DNA from 4 places in the Kribbella sp. NPDC056951 genome. Region 4 is predicted to be linked to each of the others. Evidence: riboswitches for the same ligand, from Rfam matches in the RefSeq annotation. Region 4 holds a riboswitch; each other region holds the start of a gene.
The links. Region 4 has a riboswitch for cobalamin ahead of ACFTSF_RS24300 (ribonucleoside-diphosphate reductase subunit alpha). Riboswitches for the same ligand answer to the same signal wherever they lie in the genome.
Positions count from the first base shown of each region.

Region 1 (3,600 bases), on a different contig from region 4:
TTCAGGCGCGGCACGACCTCGGTTGCGGCGAAGGTCAGTGAGGACTCGACCCCGGCCGACGACTGGCCGATCACCTCGGTCACGACGACCGGGACCTTCGACGCGTCCCAGTTCAGCGTCTCCATCGCGACGACCAGCTTGCGCGCGACCGCCTCCAGGATGTCGACGCCATCCGCACCGCTCACCGCGGGAAGATCGGCCAGCGTCGCCAACGAGGTCAGCTCGGCGGCCAGCCCCGGGTTCGCTAGCAGCTCAGCCTCGTCGACACCGAAGGTCTCCCCCAGCGCGGTCCGCAGGCCGGGGATCGAGTACGAACCGCCCCACAGCTGCCGAGCCCGCAGTACGGCGAGGACCAGGTTGATCCGCGCTTCATCGGCCGGGACACCGCCGAGGATGTGCAGCCCGTCGCGGATCTGCACGTCCTTGATCTCACACAGATACCCGTCGAGGTGCAGGACGAATTCGTCGAAGTCGTCGTCCTCAGGCTTCTCGTCAGTGTGCAGATCGTGGTGCAACTGGGCCGCCTGGATCAGCGTCCAGATCTGCGCCCGCAGCGTCGGCACCTTCTCCGGGTCGAGCGCCTGGACGGTCGCGTACTCGTCCAGCAAGTACTCCAGCTTGGCCATGTCGCCGTACGTCTCGGCCCGCGCCATCGGCGGCACCAGGTGGTCGACGACGACCGCATGCGCCCGCCGCTTCGCCTGCGTGCCCTCGCCCGGGTCGTTGACAATGAACGGGTAGACCATCGGCAGGTTGCCGAGTACGGCGTCCGGCGCGCAGTCGGCGGCCATCCCGATTCCCTTGCCAGGCAGCCATTCCAGCGTCCCGTGCTTACCGAGGTGCACGACCGCATGCGCCCCGAAGCCGCCATCGGCAGGAGCGTTCTCCAACCACCGGTACGCCGCCAGGTAGTGGTGCGACGGCGCCATGTCGGGGTCGTGGTAGATCGCGACCGGGTTCTCGCCGAAGCCACGCGGCGGCTGGATCATCAGTACGACGTTGCCGAACCGGAGCGCGGCGAGTGCAATCGCGGGTTCGGGGCCGGAGTTGTCGACGTACAAGGATCCCGGCGCTGAGCCCCAGGCCTCGGTCATTGCCTCCTGCAACGTTTCGGGAACGCGCGCGAACCAGGTCGAGTACGTCGACAGCGGGATCGTCGCGACCGCGGACGCCAGCTGCTCGTCGGTCAGCCAGTCGACATCGTGTCCGCCGGCCGCGATCAGCCGGTGGATCAGCCCGTCGGCGCCGTCAGCCCCTTGCAACTCACTGAGGTCGAGCCCGCCGAGGTCGTACCCGGCCTCCTCGAGCTTGCCGAGCAGCTGCACCGCCGAGGCCGGGGTGTCGAGACCGACCGCGTTGCCGATCCGGGCGTGCTTGGTCGGGTACGACGAGAGCACCAGCGCGAGCTTCTTCTCGGCCACCGGGACGTGCCGCAGGCGGGCGTGCGCGACCGCGATCCCGGCCAGCCGGGTGCACCGCTCGAGGTCCGGTGCATAGCGGGCCAGCCCGTCGGCGTCGTACGCCTTGAAGGAGAACGGGATGGTGATGATCCGGCCGTCGAACTCGGGGATCGCGACCTGCGTGGCGGCGTCGAGCGGACTGATCGCCGCGTCGCTGGCCAGCCACTGCTCACGCGTCGAGGTCAGCGCCAGCCCCTGGATCAGCGGGATGTCGAGTGACGCGAGTGCTCCGGCGTCCCAGGCGTCGTCCGCACCACCGGCGCTGGCGTTCGCTGCGACGGATCCACCGGCTGCGAGCAGCGTGGTGACCAGTACGTCGCATTTGCGCAGCAGCTCGAACAGTCCGGCATTCTCAGCGCTTGTCGGGTCCAGCCCGCGCAGCGTCCCGCAGTACACGGGCAGCGGTTGCGCACCAGCCTCAGAAACCGCAGCCGCGAGCGCGTCGACGAATGCCGTGTTCCCCGCGATCTCATGCGCGCGGTAGTACACGATCCCGACCACCGGCCGGTCGTCCTCGACAAACGTCCCCCGCACCCCGTACGCCGGGAGTGCTGCAGGCGGGTCGAATTCGTCGCCGGTGAGCAGGATGGTGTCGCTCAAGAAGCCGGCCAGGTTCCGGAGGTTGTCCGCGCCGCCCTCCCGCAGGTAAGCCAGCGCCTCGGTCACCGCACCCGCAGGCACAGTCGACAGCGACATCAGCTCCGCATCAGGAGCCGCCTCACCGCTGACCACCACAGCCGGCTTCCCGGAGGCCAGTACGGCGTCCAGCCCGTCCTCCCAAGCCCGCTTACCACCCAGCAGCCGCACCACCACGATCTGAGCGGCATCCAGCAACGGTCCGAGCTCGGACAGCTCCAGGCGGGCCGGGTTCGCGACCTTCCAGCCGGCCCCCGCCTCCGCCGCAGCCAAGAGATCGGTGTCGGCAGTCGACAACAGCAACAGGTTCGCGGGCACGCTGAACCGGTCCTTCCTGGGGGTATCCACGCCCCGGCCGGAGGTGCGACAGCAGCAGTTCCTGACTCCCCGCGGCGTTGTTCATCGCCGGTGGGTCACAGTGGCGGGACCGCCCCGGACTCACACCGGGTTCCTGCACAGCTGTCGCTTGACGCCTGCACCCTATCCGACCCCGTCGGTTGGCAGGATGCGGAACACATCACTTCGACCAGAAGGCGGCACCACCCATGGAATCCTGGCGCGACGCAGCCTCGCAGCGGGCTCAGGAAGCTCTCGACGGCCTGTTCGGCACAGCGCTCGATCTGGCCGAGGAGCAGGTCGGCAAACAGGGCGGATTCGCCCCGTTCTCGCTCAGCATGGACGCTGCGGGCGAGGGATCGATCGAGATGGCCGACGAGCCGGACACCGCCAAGGTCTTCGAGGTGCTGTGGGCCGGGCTGCGCGCGCAGCGTGACGACCTCGTCGCGGTAGCGGTGGTCGCGGACGTCCAGATCGACGAGGACGGCTGGACCGACGGGATCCGCGTCGAGGCCGAGCACCGGGACGGGATCGCGTTGGCCGTCGTGGCGCCGTACCGGCGGAAGCGGCTGCGGCGCAGGGTCGAGCTGGGCCAGTTCGGGCTGAGTAAGGGTGAGCGCCGGGTCTGGTGACCCTCAGCGGTGGGCAGCGTAGTGGGCGGCCAGGAGGTCGGTGCCCCAGTCGGAGCGGTGGGAGCGCCAGACGGAGTGGATGTGGTTGGCGTTGTCCTGGGTGTTGTCGTACTCGGCCAGGAAGGTGGGGGCGGCCAGGGAGTAGTAATGGCGGTGGCCGCGACCGGGGGTGGTTTCGCCGGCCCAGGCGAAGGTGAGGTTCTCGATGCCTTGTTCGGTCAGGTCCTGCCAGGTCTGGAGGCCGATGGGGCCGGCTGCGCGGCCGACGTACTGGCCAACGAGGAGGCTGAGGATCTGACGCTGGTCGGCGGTCATGTCGCCGTACGCGAGACCGCGGTGTAGCAGGGACGGGTCGGCGACCGGGTCGTGGCGGGTGAGGATGTCGTCGGGAGCGTCGGGTGAGACGACGGCGACTGCGCGCTGGCTGTCGTCCAGGGCGTGCAGGAGTTGGAAGCCCAGGTCGCTCTCGCCGGCCAGGAAGCGGCGGCCCGATGGGGCGGTGGCCGGGTTAGAGCCGATGAACGAGGGTGTGAAAG
Region 1 is NZ_JBHUQZ010000009.1:106,889-110,488, reverse strand. Features, by position in the region: gene cobN (cobaltochelatase subunit CobN) at 1-2,414, opposite strand, end outside; cobalamin riboswitch at 2,451-2,588, opposite strand; gene ACFTSF_RS29880 (hypothetical protein) at 2,642-3,064, shown strand; gene ACFTSF_RS29875 (DUF3500 domain-containing protein) at 3,068-3,600, opposite strand, start outside.
Region 1: linked by a shared signal. The riboswitch ahead of cobN (cobaltochelatase subunit CobN) and the one ahead of ACFTSF_RS24300 (ribonucleoside-diphosphate reductase subunit alpha) in region 4 are both predicted to bind cobalamin.

Region 2 (3,600 bases), on a different contig from region 4:
GCTGGAAGATCGCCCCCGACACGGCGAACGCCGTACCGACTCCTATCCCCACCAGGACTCGGGGTAGCCGGTTGTTGACCACGATGTCGTTGAGGATCAGCGTGCCGTTGCCAGCAAGCGTCTCGAGCACCAACGCCAGCGGGATCTGATAGTCACCCCGGGTCAGCGAGAGCGCTCCGACCGCCAGCGTCAGCACCCAAGCAACAGACGACCAGACCGCACTGGAGACATCCACCCGCGTCGAGACCGGACCAACCCGCAGTGTCTTCACAGCGCAGCCAACCGGCGACGACGAACCAGCGCAATGAACACCGGCGCGCCAATGACCGCCGTGATGATCCCGACCTGCAGCTCATCCGGCCGAGCCACCAACCGCCCGACAACATCCGCAAGCAACAGTACGGCGGGCGCCAGCACCATCGACCACGGCAGAATCCACCGATAATCCGCACCAACGAGTGTCCGCGCGACATGCGGTACGGCGAGCCCCAGGAACCCGATTGGCCCAGCGATCGCAGTCGCCGTACCAGCAAGAACCACGACCGCCAGACCGGCCAACACCCGCACCAACGTCACCCGCGTACCCAACGACCGAGCCAGCTCATCACCCAGCGCAAGCTGATTGAGCGACCGCCCGAGAACCAACGCCAGAACGATGCCCACAGCAATGAACGGCACCGCCTGACCGATCACCGGACCGGTCGCCAGGGTCAGCGATCCGACCACCCAGAAGCGGAATTCGTTCAACGTCGACAGATCGAGCAACGTGATCGCGGAGGTCACCGACCCCAACAGCGCGGAGATCGCCGCGCCCGCCAGCGCGAGCTTCACTGGCGTCGCACCACCCCGCCCGATCGCGCCAACCAGGTAGACCACCACGGTCGCCACCAACGCTCCGCCCATCGCAAACCACACGTACCCGGTCAGGCTCTGCACGCCCAGCATTCCGATCGCCCCGACCACGGCCAGCGCCGCCCCGGCGTTCACCCCGAGAATCCCCGGATCCGCCAGCGGATTCCGCGTCACGCCCTGCATCAACGCACCCGCCAGACCCAGCGCCGCACCGGCCAACAACCCCGCACCGGTTCGCGGCAGCCGCAGATAGCGGATCACCCGGTCGTTGTCGCTGCCGCTGAAGTTCGCCAGCGCCAGGTAGACGTCATGCGCCCCGAAATACTGGTTCCCGATACTCAGCGACAGCAGGACCGAGACCGCGAGCACAGCGACGCACAGGAGCAGTCCGGCCGCTCGCCACCTCATTTGAACAGGTCAGCGTGAATCGTCTTGGCGATGTCCTCGGTCGTGTAAGCACCACGCACACCGGCCGAGTGGTTCGCGAACAGCCACGGTACGACGTGCTTGTTGCGTACCGCCTTCAGGTTCTGGAACGCCGGGTTCGCGAGGATCTTGTCCACCTCGGGCTGTGTCGAGGCCGGCGTCAACGCGGCATCGCAGCACCCGCTGATCAGGATGTAGTCGGGATTGCGCTTGATCAGCTCCTCGACGCCGATCTTCACGTTCCGCTTGGCGGTCAGGTCGGCGAAGACGTTCACCCCACCGGCCTGCTTGATCAGCACGGTCCCGAAGTCCGGCCCGCCGGAGACGGTCAATCCACCACCCTCCATCCCGGGTCGCAGAATCGCGACGGTCGGCTTCGGCGCGCTCTTCACCTTCGCCGCGACCGCGGCGATCCGCTTCTGCTGATCGGCGATCACCGCCTCGGCCCGATCCTGGACCCGGAACAGCTTGCCGAGGTCGCGCAGGTCGGCGTACACGTTGTCCATCGTGACGCTGGCCGGGTCGATCGCCTCGTCGCCCTTACCGTCCGCGGTCGGGCAGAGCGGGCTGAAGATCCACGTCTGGACCCCGAGCTCGCCCAAGCTCTTGCGGCTCCCGAAGCTCTCGTCGCTGCCACCACCGACGCTGAACACGTCGTTGAACCCGGACAGCACGAAATCCGGGTTCGCCGCGAGCAGCTCTTCGCGGCTGGGCAGGTTCTTGTAGTACTTCGCCTTGGTCTGCGCGCTCGCGTACTCCGGAAGCACCTCGGCATCCAGGTACGCCGTACCGACCAGGCGATCGGAGATGCCCAGCGCATGCGCCATCTCGATGGCCGGTTGGTACGCCGCGAACACCCGCTTCGGCGGACCGCTGACGGTGACGTCGATCCCGCAGTTCTGCACGGTGATGATCGATCCGTGCGGCCTGGCCGCGGTGGACGTGCCACAACCGGCGAGCAGGCTCAAAAGCAGGACAGGGACAACGGATTTGCGCAGCACAGGACCGCTCCTCCAGCACCTCGTGGACGGATCACATGCCGTGGCCGGTCTCCTGGCTGACGGGACTGCATCCACCGGCCTGGTCTTCCCAGCACAGGGCCAGTGACCTCCCTCAAGAGGGACTGCCGGTGAACTCCCGATCACAGTGGCGAGGGCCGCTCCGGCATCACACCGGCTTCCCGAGCACCACGGCGCCGCCACAGTAACACCGGCGACTGAGTCGCAGGTTCAGCGGTACTGCGAGAGCATCGCGAGCGCGAACTGGGTCATCGTGTCCGGGTTGACCGCCCGCGCCGGCAACGGCACCAGGTCGACCAGCTTGTTGTCGCCGAGCCGGATCGTGGTCCGCCCGGTCGCGGTGTCCACGTAACCCTCGTCACCGAGCGGGATCGCCTGCGCAGTCGGTGTCTTCCGGATCGCGGTCATCAACGCGACCGCGTTCGGAGTACGCCGTACTGACGAGGACAGCACGCTGTTCGCGGAAACCCACCCGCAGACCAGGTCCCCGAGCTCGGTCTGACCGTCCCGGCGGATCGACGCGGGCGCCCCCATCACCTTCGCCGCAGCCGACGAGCCACGCTCACACTCCGACCGAGTGATCAACGGCTCCGCCTCGGGCAGCCCGGGCGCCTGCCGAACCACCTCCTGCCCCAGTACGACGTACTTCGCGAGCGTGGCTTTCGGTCCCGAGACCTTGTACAGGCGACCGTCGAACAGGAACACCACCGATGTGTCGTTTCCGAAGCCGCCCGCACCGACAACCGCGGGCTTCCCCTTGTACGCCTTCTGCGCGGCAGCCAGCGTCGCCTTGGTCGCCGCCTGCACTGACACCCCGACCCGCAGCACCGGTCCGTTCGGACTGGTGCTCAGACCGAGCTGACACGTGTCATACGTCGCCGGTACGCCGAAGTCGGCCGGCGGTGCCTTGGGTTGAATCTGCACGACCGGTACGGCGAGTGTCGCCTGCACCAGCGGTTGGTCCATCCGAACACACAACGTGTCGGCCACCTTCGCGGTCGGCGGTGTACTCGACGGAGTTGACGATGGTGTCTGAGTGGGAGTCGTGCTGATCGACACGAGCGGCGGCACGCTCGGCGCGGTCTCCTGCCCGGGTCCCCCACACGCACTGGCGAGCACTGCGACAAAAGCGAGCGGCAGGATACGCATAGTGCGCCAAAGCCTACGCTTCGTCCGCCTCGGCCGCGGCCCGGAGATCGCGTTCGCGCACCGCGTGCTCGTCGGTGCGAGCGTCGTACCGCCAGAAGTCGCGTAGGGCGGCGCCGGTGGCTGCGACGCCGGCCACGCAGAGGATGCCGCCGCT
Region 2 is NZ_JBHUQZ010000001.1:721,837-725,436, reverse strand. Features, by position in the region: gene ACFTSF_RS03455 (FecCD family ABC transporter permease) at 1-271, opposite strand, end outside; gene ACFTSF_RS03450 (FecCD family ABC transporter permease) at 268-1,260, opposite strand; gene ACFTSF_RS03445 (ABC transporter substrate-binding protein) at 1,257-2,279, opposite strand; cobalamin riboswitch at 2,304-2,485, opposite strand; gene ACFTSF_RS03440 (hypothetical protein) at 2,508-3,263, opposite strand; gene ACFTSF_RS03435 (MFS transporter) at 3,460-3,600, opposite strand, start outside.
Region 2: linked by a shared signal. The riboswitch ahead of ACFTSF_RS03445 (ABC transporter substrate-binding protein) and the one ahead of ACFTSF_RS24300 (ribonucleoside-diphosphate reductase subunit alpha) in region 4 are both predicted to bind cobalamin.

Region 3 (3,600 bases), on a different contig from region 4:
ACCGCAGCTCCGGCCCGCTCGAGATCGACCACCTCGTCGCGCAGCGCCAGCGCGACCTGACGAGCGGTCTCGCTGCGCGGCTGATCGTCGCGGACGAATGACCAGGCCAGCATCGTGACCGGTCCAGTGAGCATGCCCTTGACCGGACGGTCGGTCTGCAGTTGCGCGTAGGCCCACCAGCGGACAGTCATCGGCGTCGGCCGGGAGATGTCGCCGACGAGCACCGGCGGCCGGACATAGCGGGTACCGTACGACTGGACCCAGCCGTGCTGAGTGGCGACGTACCCGTCGAGCTGTTCGGCGAAGTACTGCACCATGTCGTTGCGCTCGGGTTCGCCGTGGACCAGAACGTCGAGCCCGGCCTTCTCCTGGAACGCGAGGACCTCGCGGATCTCGGCTCCGATCACCTCGTCGTACTGCGCCTCGTCGATGCGGCCCGCGCGCAGGTCGGCCCGGGCGGTTCGCAGCTCGGTCGTCTGCGGGAACGATCCGACCGTTGTCGTCGGCAACAACGGCAGCTCGAGCCGCTTCTGCTGGGCTGCACTGCGTTCCTCGTACGACGCCGCCCGGCCACTGTCGTCAGCCGTCACACCGGCGACGCGGGCGCGCACGGCCGGGTTGTTCGTCAACGCCGAGTTCGCCCTGGACTCGAGCGCGGCTCGGTTGGTCTCGAGTTCGGCCGCGATCGACTCGGTGCCTTCGGTGATGCCGCGAGCCAGTGTGGCGATCTCGGCGGTCTTCTGTCGAGCGAACGCGAGCCAGCGGGAGACCTCCGGATCGAGGTCCGCGTCAGCCGCGACATCGAGCGGGACATGCAGGAGCGAGCAGGACGAGCTGACCTCGACCTGGTCGACCAATCCGAGCAGAACGGCCAGTGTGGACAGCGATTTGGGCAGATCGTTCAGCCAGACGTTACGGCCGTTGACGACACCCGCGACGAGGCGCTTCGACCGGATCTCGGGGACGGCTGCGAGGTCGTCGAGGTTGGCCGCGGCCGGTCCGGTGAAGTCGATGGCCAGGCCCTCGACCGGCGACTTCGCCAGCACCGGCAGTGCGTCGCCGAGCCGGTCGAAGTACGACGCGACCAGGAGCTTCGGGCGATCCAGGAGGCCGCCCAGTTCGCCGTACGCGCTCGTGGTTGCAGTCAGCTCATCCGCGGTCCGGTCCTGCACCAGAGCCGGCTCATCCAGCTGCACCCACTCCGCTCCGGCGGCACGCAGGTCGGCCAGGACCTCGGCGTACACAGGAAGGATCTTGTCGAGGAGCGACAGCGGTTCGAAGTCGATGCCGGGCGCGGGTTTGGCGAGGAGGAGATAGGTGATCGGTCCTACGAGGACCGGGCGGGCCTTGAATCCGAGCGCGAGTGCTTCGCGCAGTTCGGCGACCTGCTTGGTGGAGTCGGCGGCGAACGTGGTGTCCGGGCCGAGCTCCGGGACCAGGTAGTGGTAGTTCGTGTCGAACCACTTGGTCATCTCGAGCGGCGCGACCTCCTGGGTACCGCGCGCCATCGCGAAGTAGCCGTCCAGCGCGTCGGCGTCCACTGCGGCACGGTGCCGCGCGGGGATCGCGCCGAGCAGGACGGACGTGTCCAGGACATGGTCGTAGTACGAGAAGTCGCCGGTCGGAACCTCGTCGATCCCGGCGTCCGCGAGCTGCTGCCAGTTCGATCGGCGCAGGTCGGCTGCGATCTGCCGGAGGGCGTCGGCGGTGACCGTGCCTTTCCAGTAGCCCTCGATGGCTTTCTTCAGCTCCCGGTTCGGGCCTTGCCGGGGGTAGCCGTGCACGGTGGTCAAGCGTCTCTCCTTAGCGAGCGAGCCTGTCTTGAGGACCACAGGGCTTGGAGAAAGGCGGCACACGTACGCCGGCCCTCCCACGAGGCCTTGCGATCACCGCCGTACGACGGGCGCACAGCGGGCGGCTGGCAGGTCTTCGGACTCGTGGGCACGTCCGGCGAACCGGACACCTACTGACCGTCGCTTCCCAGACCGTGAGGTCCAGTGCGTATGACGGTGGTCGTTCCCACTTACCGCTGCGGGGCAGTCCCGGATTCACACCGGGTTCCCTCTTGCGACGTCCTGACCGGCTGCCAGGACGAACCAGCTACCCGATCAGCCTACGCACTCGCGGGAGGTTCCGGCCCTGTGATCCACACCCTAGGAATTTAGTAGGACATCCAGCTACTTTGGCGCACCGTGAGCAACGTCGAAGAATCCCCGGTCCTCGCGCACGTGGACGGTCACGCCGGTCATCTGGTGCTGAACCGGCCGCGCGCGATCAACGCGCTCACCCACGAGATGGTCACGATCATCCGCCGGGTGCTCGACGAGTGGGCCGCGGATCCCGCCGTACAGACCGTCGTACTGACCGGCAGCGGTGACCGCGGTCTGTGTGCGGGCGGCGACATCGTCTCGATCTACCACGACGGGATCGCCGGCGGTACGGCGTCGACGGCGTTCTGGGCGGACGAGTACCGGCTCAATGCGGAGATCGCGGAGTACCCGAAACCGTTCGTCGCGGTGATGGACGGGATCGTGCTCGGCGGCGGCATCGGGCTGTCGGCGCACGCGAGTATCCGGGTCGTCACCGAGCGGTCGAAGCTCGGCATGCCGGAGACCGGGATCGGCTTCTTCCCCGATGTCGGCGGCACCTACCTGCTGTCGCGCGCACCGGGGGAGCTGGGCACGCACCTCGCGCTGACGGCCGGGTTGGTCGGCGCGGGTGATGCGATCGCGGTGGGTCTCGCCGATTGGTATGTGCCGAGCGATCGGTTGCCGGATCTCCTTACTGCACTGGCTTCTCAGGACGCGGCGACCGCGGTGGCCTCGTTTGCCGATCCGGTTCCGGAGTCTGGGTTGATCGGTGACCGCGAGTGGATCGACGAGGCCTACGAGGGCGACGACCTGGTGAAGATCTACAGCCGGTTGGCGGATGCCGACGTACCGGCTGCGCGGGAGGCCGCCGTGGTGCTGCTGACGAAGTCGCCGACCTCTTTGAAGGTGACGCTCCGCGCGCTGCGGGCCGCGGCCGATCTGCCGTCGCTGCCGGCTGCACTGGAGCAGGAGTACCGGTTGTCGGTGCGGCTCCACGGTTCGCACGACTTCCTTGAAGGTGTGCGGGCGCAGGTGATCGACAAGGACCGCAACCCGCGGTGGTCACCGGCCACCTTCGACGGCGTCAGCGACGAATCCATCACCGCCCACTTCGCCACTCTCGGCGACGCCGAGCTCGGGCTCACCGACGCGTCGAGCTAGCCGTCCGCGCTCGCGGCCGCGCGGATGGCGGCGGCCAGGCGAGCAACGGGCTCAGGTACCGGGCGGGGGAGCCGTGCCAGCAGGATGCGGCGTTGCTCCTCGGGGCCGCCTTGTACGGCGATGATCCGGACGCCCGGTGGGAGGGCGAAGGTCAGGGCGGCGGGGGCAGTGGTGATGCCGCAGCCGGCGGCGACCAGGTGGAGTTTGGCCAGCCAGTCGCGCGCGGTGTGGACGACCTGGGGGCGCTCGTCGAGACCCGGCCAGACGCCCATGTACTGCTCGCCGCCCGGACCGGCGATCCAGCGCTGACCACGGAGATCCTCGATGTCGACGACGTCGGCGTGGGCGA
Region 3 is NZ_JBHUQZ010000005.1:80,984-84,583, reverse strand. Features, by position in the region: gene metE (5-methyltetrahydropteroyltriglutamate--homocysteine S-methyltransferase) at 1-1,784, opposite strand, end outside; cobalamin riboswitch at 1,903-2,116, opposite strand; gene ACFTSF_RS21255 (enoyl-CoA hydratase/isomerase family protein) at 2,193-3,251, shown strand; gene ACFTSF_RS21250 (LysR family transcriptional regulator) at 3,248-3,600, opposite strand, start outside.
Region 3: linked by a shared signal. The riboswitch ahead of metE (5-methyltetrahydropteroyltriglutamate--homocysteine S-methyltransferase) and the one ahead of ACFTSF_RS24300 (ribonucleoside-diphosphate reductase subunit alpha) in region 4 are both predicted to bind cobalamin.

Region 4 (3,600 bases):
GGCATTTCGGGACCGCGTTCTTCGCGCTCGCGGCCGTCGTACTGGCGATCACCGGCGCCGAGGCCCTGTACGCCGACCTCGCGCACTTCGGCCGTCAGCCGATCACGCGGGCCTGGCTGTTCCTCGTCTTCCCGGCCTGCATCCTGAGCTATCTCGGCCAGGGCGCGCTGGTGCTGGAGGACCCGAACGGATTCACCAGCCCGTTCTTCCTGCTGGTCCCCGAGTGGGGCCGGATCCCGATGGTGATCCTGGCGACGGCCGCGACCGTGATCGCCTCCCAGGCGGTCATCACCGGCGCGTTCTCGGTCGCCCACCAGGCCGTCCAGCTCGGCTACCTGCCGCGGCTGCGGATCCAGTACACCTCGACCGAGACGGCCGGCCAGATCTACGTCCCGTGGGTCAACTGGGCGCTGATGATCGCCGTACTGACTCTCGTCTTCGCGTTCGAGACCTCGGCCGCACTGGCCTTCGCCTTCGGGATGGCGGTCACCGGCACGATCGTCATCAACTCGCTGCTGTTCTTCTACATCGTCCGGAAGCAGTGGCAGAAGCCGTTGTGGCTGGTCCTCCTCGGCGCCGCCATCTTCCTCACGGTCGAGCTGCTCTTCCTGGGCGCGAACCTGACCAAATTCGTGCACGGCGCCTGGCTGCCGCTGCTGATCGCGGTCAGCGTCTTCCTCGTCCTGACCACCTGGCAGCAAGGCCGCCAACTCGTCACCGCCAAGCGCGAACGCGAAGAGGGCCAACTGCGCGAGTTCATCGACACCCTGCACGAGCGCCCGATCACCCGCGTCGACGGTACGGCGGTCTTCCTGAACCGCGGCAACACCACCGTCCCGCTGGCGATGCGCGCCAACGTCGAGCACAACCACGTCCTGCACAAGAACGTGGTCATCCTCTCGATCGAGACCGTCACCGTCCCGCACGTCCCCGAACCCGAGCGCATCCTGGTCGACGACCTCGGCTACACCGACGACGGCATCATCCACGTCACCGCCCGCCTCGGCTACGTCGAGTCCGCCAACGTCCCCGAGATCCTCGAACGCGCCGCCGCCCAGAGCACCGAACTCACCGTCGACCCCGACGACACCTCCTACTTCCTCTCCGCCATCGAGCTCAAACTCGGCGACACCAGCGGCATGCCCCGCTGGCGCAAACGCATCTTCCTCGCCACCACCGCGATCACCGCCGACGCCGCCGAGTACTTCCACCTCCCCCGCGAACAGGTCGTCATCGTGGGCTCGCAAATCACCGTGTAGGTCTGTTACATTCGAACACATGTTCGAGTGGGACATCTTGCAGCAGCCCTCCGCCATGGCGATGGTGCGAGGGCAGTTGGGGTTCAGCTGGATGGTGCTGTCCGCGCGGCTGGCACAGTTGACGGACGAGCAGTACTTCTGGCAGCCGGGCGATGCGGCACTGACCGTCGTACGGCGGCACTATCCGAGTCACTATCGGTCATTGGGGTCCGGCGAGTGGGTGGCGCAGTGGCCGGACGAGCCTGATCATCGGGGGCCGCGGACGATCGCGTGGTTGATCGCGCATCTGACCGAGACGTTCTTCGAGCGGTGGGAGTGGACGTTCGGACCCAAGGAGCAGGGGCGAGGCGACATCACGTTGCACGGGAACGCGCGGGATGCGGTCGCCTGGCTGACGCATTGGGTGGAGGCCTGGCAGGACGGGATCGCGTCGTTGCCGGAGGAGCAGGTGGCCACGGTGGGGCTCAGTCAGGCGACGGCACTGGATGCCGAGGAGCCGTTCGGGCACGTGGTGTTACGGCTCAATCGCGAGCTCATCCATCACGGATCAGAGATCATGACGTTACAGGATCTGTATGGCGTCACGGCGTGAGGACCACAACATGTGCGACATGCGGCGTGTCGCTACCACTAGATCTAGCGGCTGCCCTAAAGTCTGTCGAGCTGGCGGTCAGGGGAATCCGGTGCGAGTCCGGAGCTGCCCCGCAACGGTGAGCGGACGTCCTGTCGTAGTGGGGCGGCCGCGAGTCCGGATACCTGTCGCCGGCGCGTGCACCGCCGGTGCGCGCGGTCCGAGACCTCGAGGGTGGGTCGCAGGGCGAGACGACAGTTTTCCGGCCGGTGCTGTCCGTCCCGTCATGCGCTCATGCCTTCTGGTCGCGGTCCTTCGCACGCGTAGGGAGAGAAGAGCTTCTGTGACCATCGCTTCCACATCCCGATCGGCGGCCGACGAGGCCGGCCACGGGAACCAACTGACCGTCGTCCGCCGCGACGGCAGTAACACTGTGTTCGACGCGACCAAGATCTCGGTCGCCGTCACGAAGGCGTTCCTGGCCGTCGAGGGTAACGACGCCGGCGCCACCCACCGGGTCCGCGACCTGGTCACCGACCTGACCGGCCGGGTCGTCGAGGCCCTGACCAGTCGCGGTGACGCGCGGCGTAGCGTCCAGGTCGAGGACATCCAGGACCAGGTCGAGCTGGCTCTGATGCGCGCGGGAGAGCATCAGGTCGCCCGGGCCTACGTGCTGTACCGCGAGGAGCGGACCAAGGCCCGCACCCCTGCCGACCCGGCTGAGCTGGCCACCACCAAGCCGGTCGTGTCGGTCCGCCAGGCCGACGGGACCCGCGTTCCGCTCGACGTCGACCGGCTGCGCGTGATCGTCGCCGAGGCCGCCGCCGGGCTGGACTCCGTCGACCCCGAGCAGATCCTGAACGAGACGATCGGGTCCTGTTACGACGGGATCGCCCAGCACGAGGTCGAGCTGGCTCTCGTGATGGCGGCCCGGTCGTACGTCGAGACCGAGCCGCAGTACAGCTATGCCGCGTCCCGCCTACTGCTGGACCAGATCCGCCGCGAGGCGCTCGGCCGAGTACACGGCGAGCCGCGGCAGGCCAGCCAGGCCGACATGGCCACGGCGTACGCCGAATACTTCCCGCGCTACATCGCGACCGGGATCGAGGCCGGGCTGCTCGACCCCGAGCTGGCCACCTTCGACCTGGACCGGCTGTCCGCGGCAATCCGCCCTGAGCGCGACCTGGACTTCGCCTTCCTCGGTCTGCAGACGCTGTACGACCGCTACCTGCTGCACATCGACAAGACCCGGTTCGAGCTGCCGCAGGCGTTCTTCCTGCGGGTCGCGATGGGGATGGCACTGCGCGAGGAGGACCGCGAGGGCCGCGCGATCCAGTTCTACGAACTGCTCAGCTCGTTCCGCTTCATGTCGTCGACCCCGACCCTGTTCAACTCCGGTACGACGCGACCGCAGCTGAGCTCGTGCTTCCTCACCACGGTGGACGACGACCTGGCCGGCATCTTCGCCGGGATCCGCAACAACGCCCTGCTCGCCAAGTACTCCGGCGGCCTGGGCAACGACTGGACCCCGGTCCGCGGAATCGGCGCCAAGATCCGCGGCACCAACGGTGAATCGCAAGGCGTCGTACCGTTCCTGAAGGTCGCGAACGACACGGCCGTAGCAGTGAACCAAGGCGGCCGGCGGAAGGGCGCGGTGTGCGCGTATCTCGAGACCTGGCATATGGATATCGAGGAGTTCCTCGATCTGCGCAAGAACACCGGTGACGAGCGTCGCCGGACGCACGACATGAACACGGCCAACTGGGTGCC
Region 4 is NZ_JBHUQZ010000006.1:207,028-210,627, forward strand. Features, by position in the region: gene ACFTSF_RS24290 (potassium transporter Kup) at 1-1,259, shown strand, start outside; gene ACFTSF_RS24295 (DinB family protein) at 1,279-1,851, shown strand; cobalamin riboswitch at 1,883-2,038, shown strand; gene ACFTSF_RS24300 (ribonucleoside-diphosphate reductase subunit alpha) at 2,174-3,600, shown strand, end outside.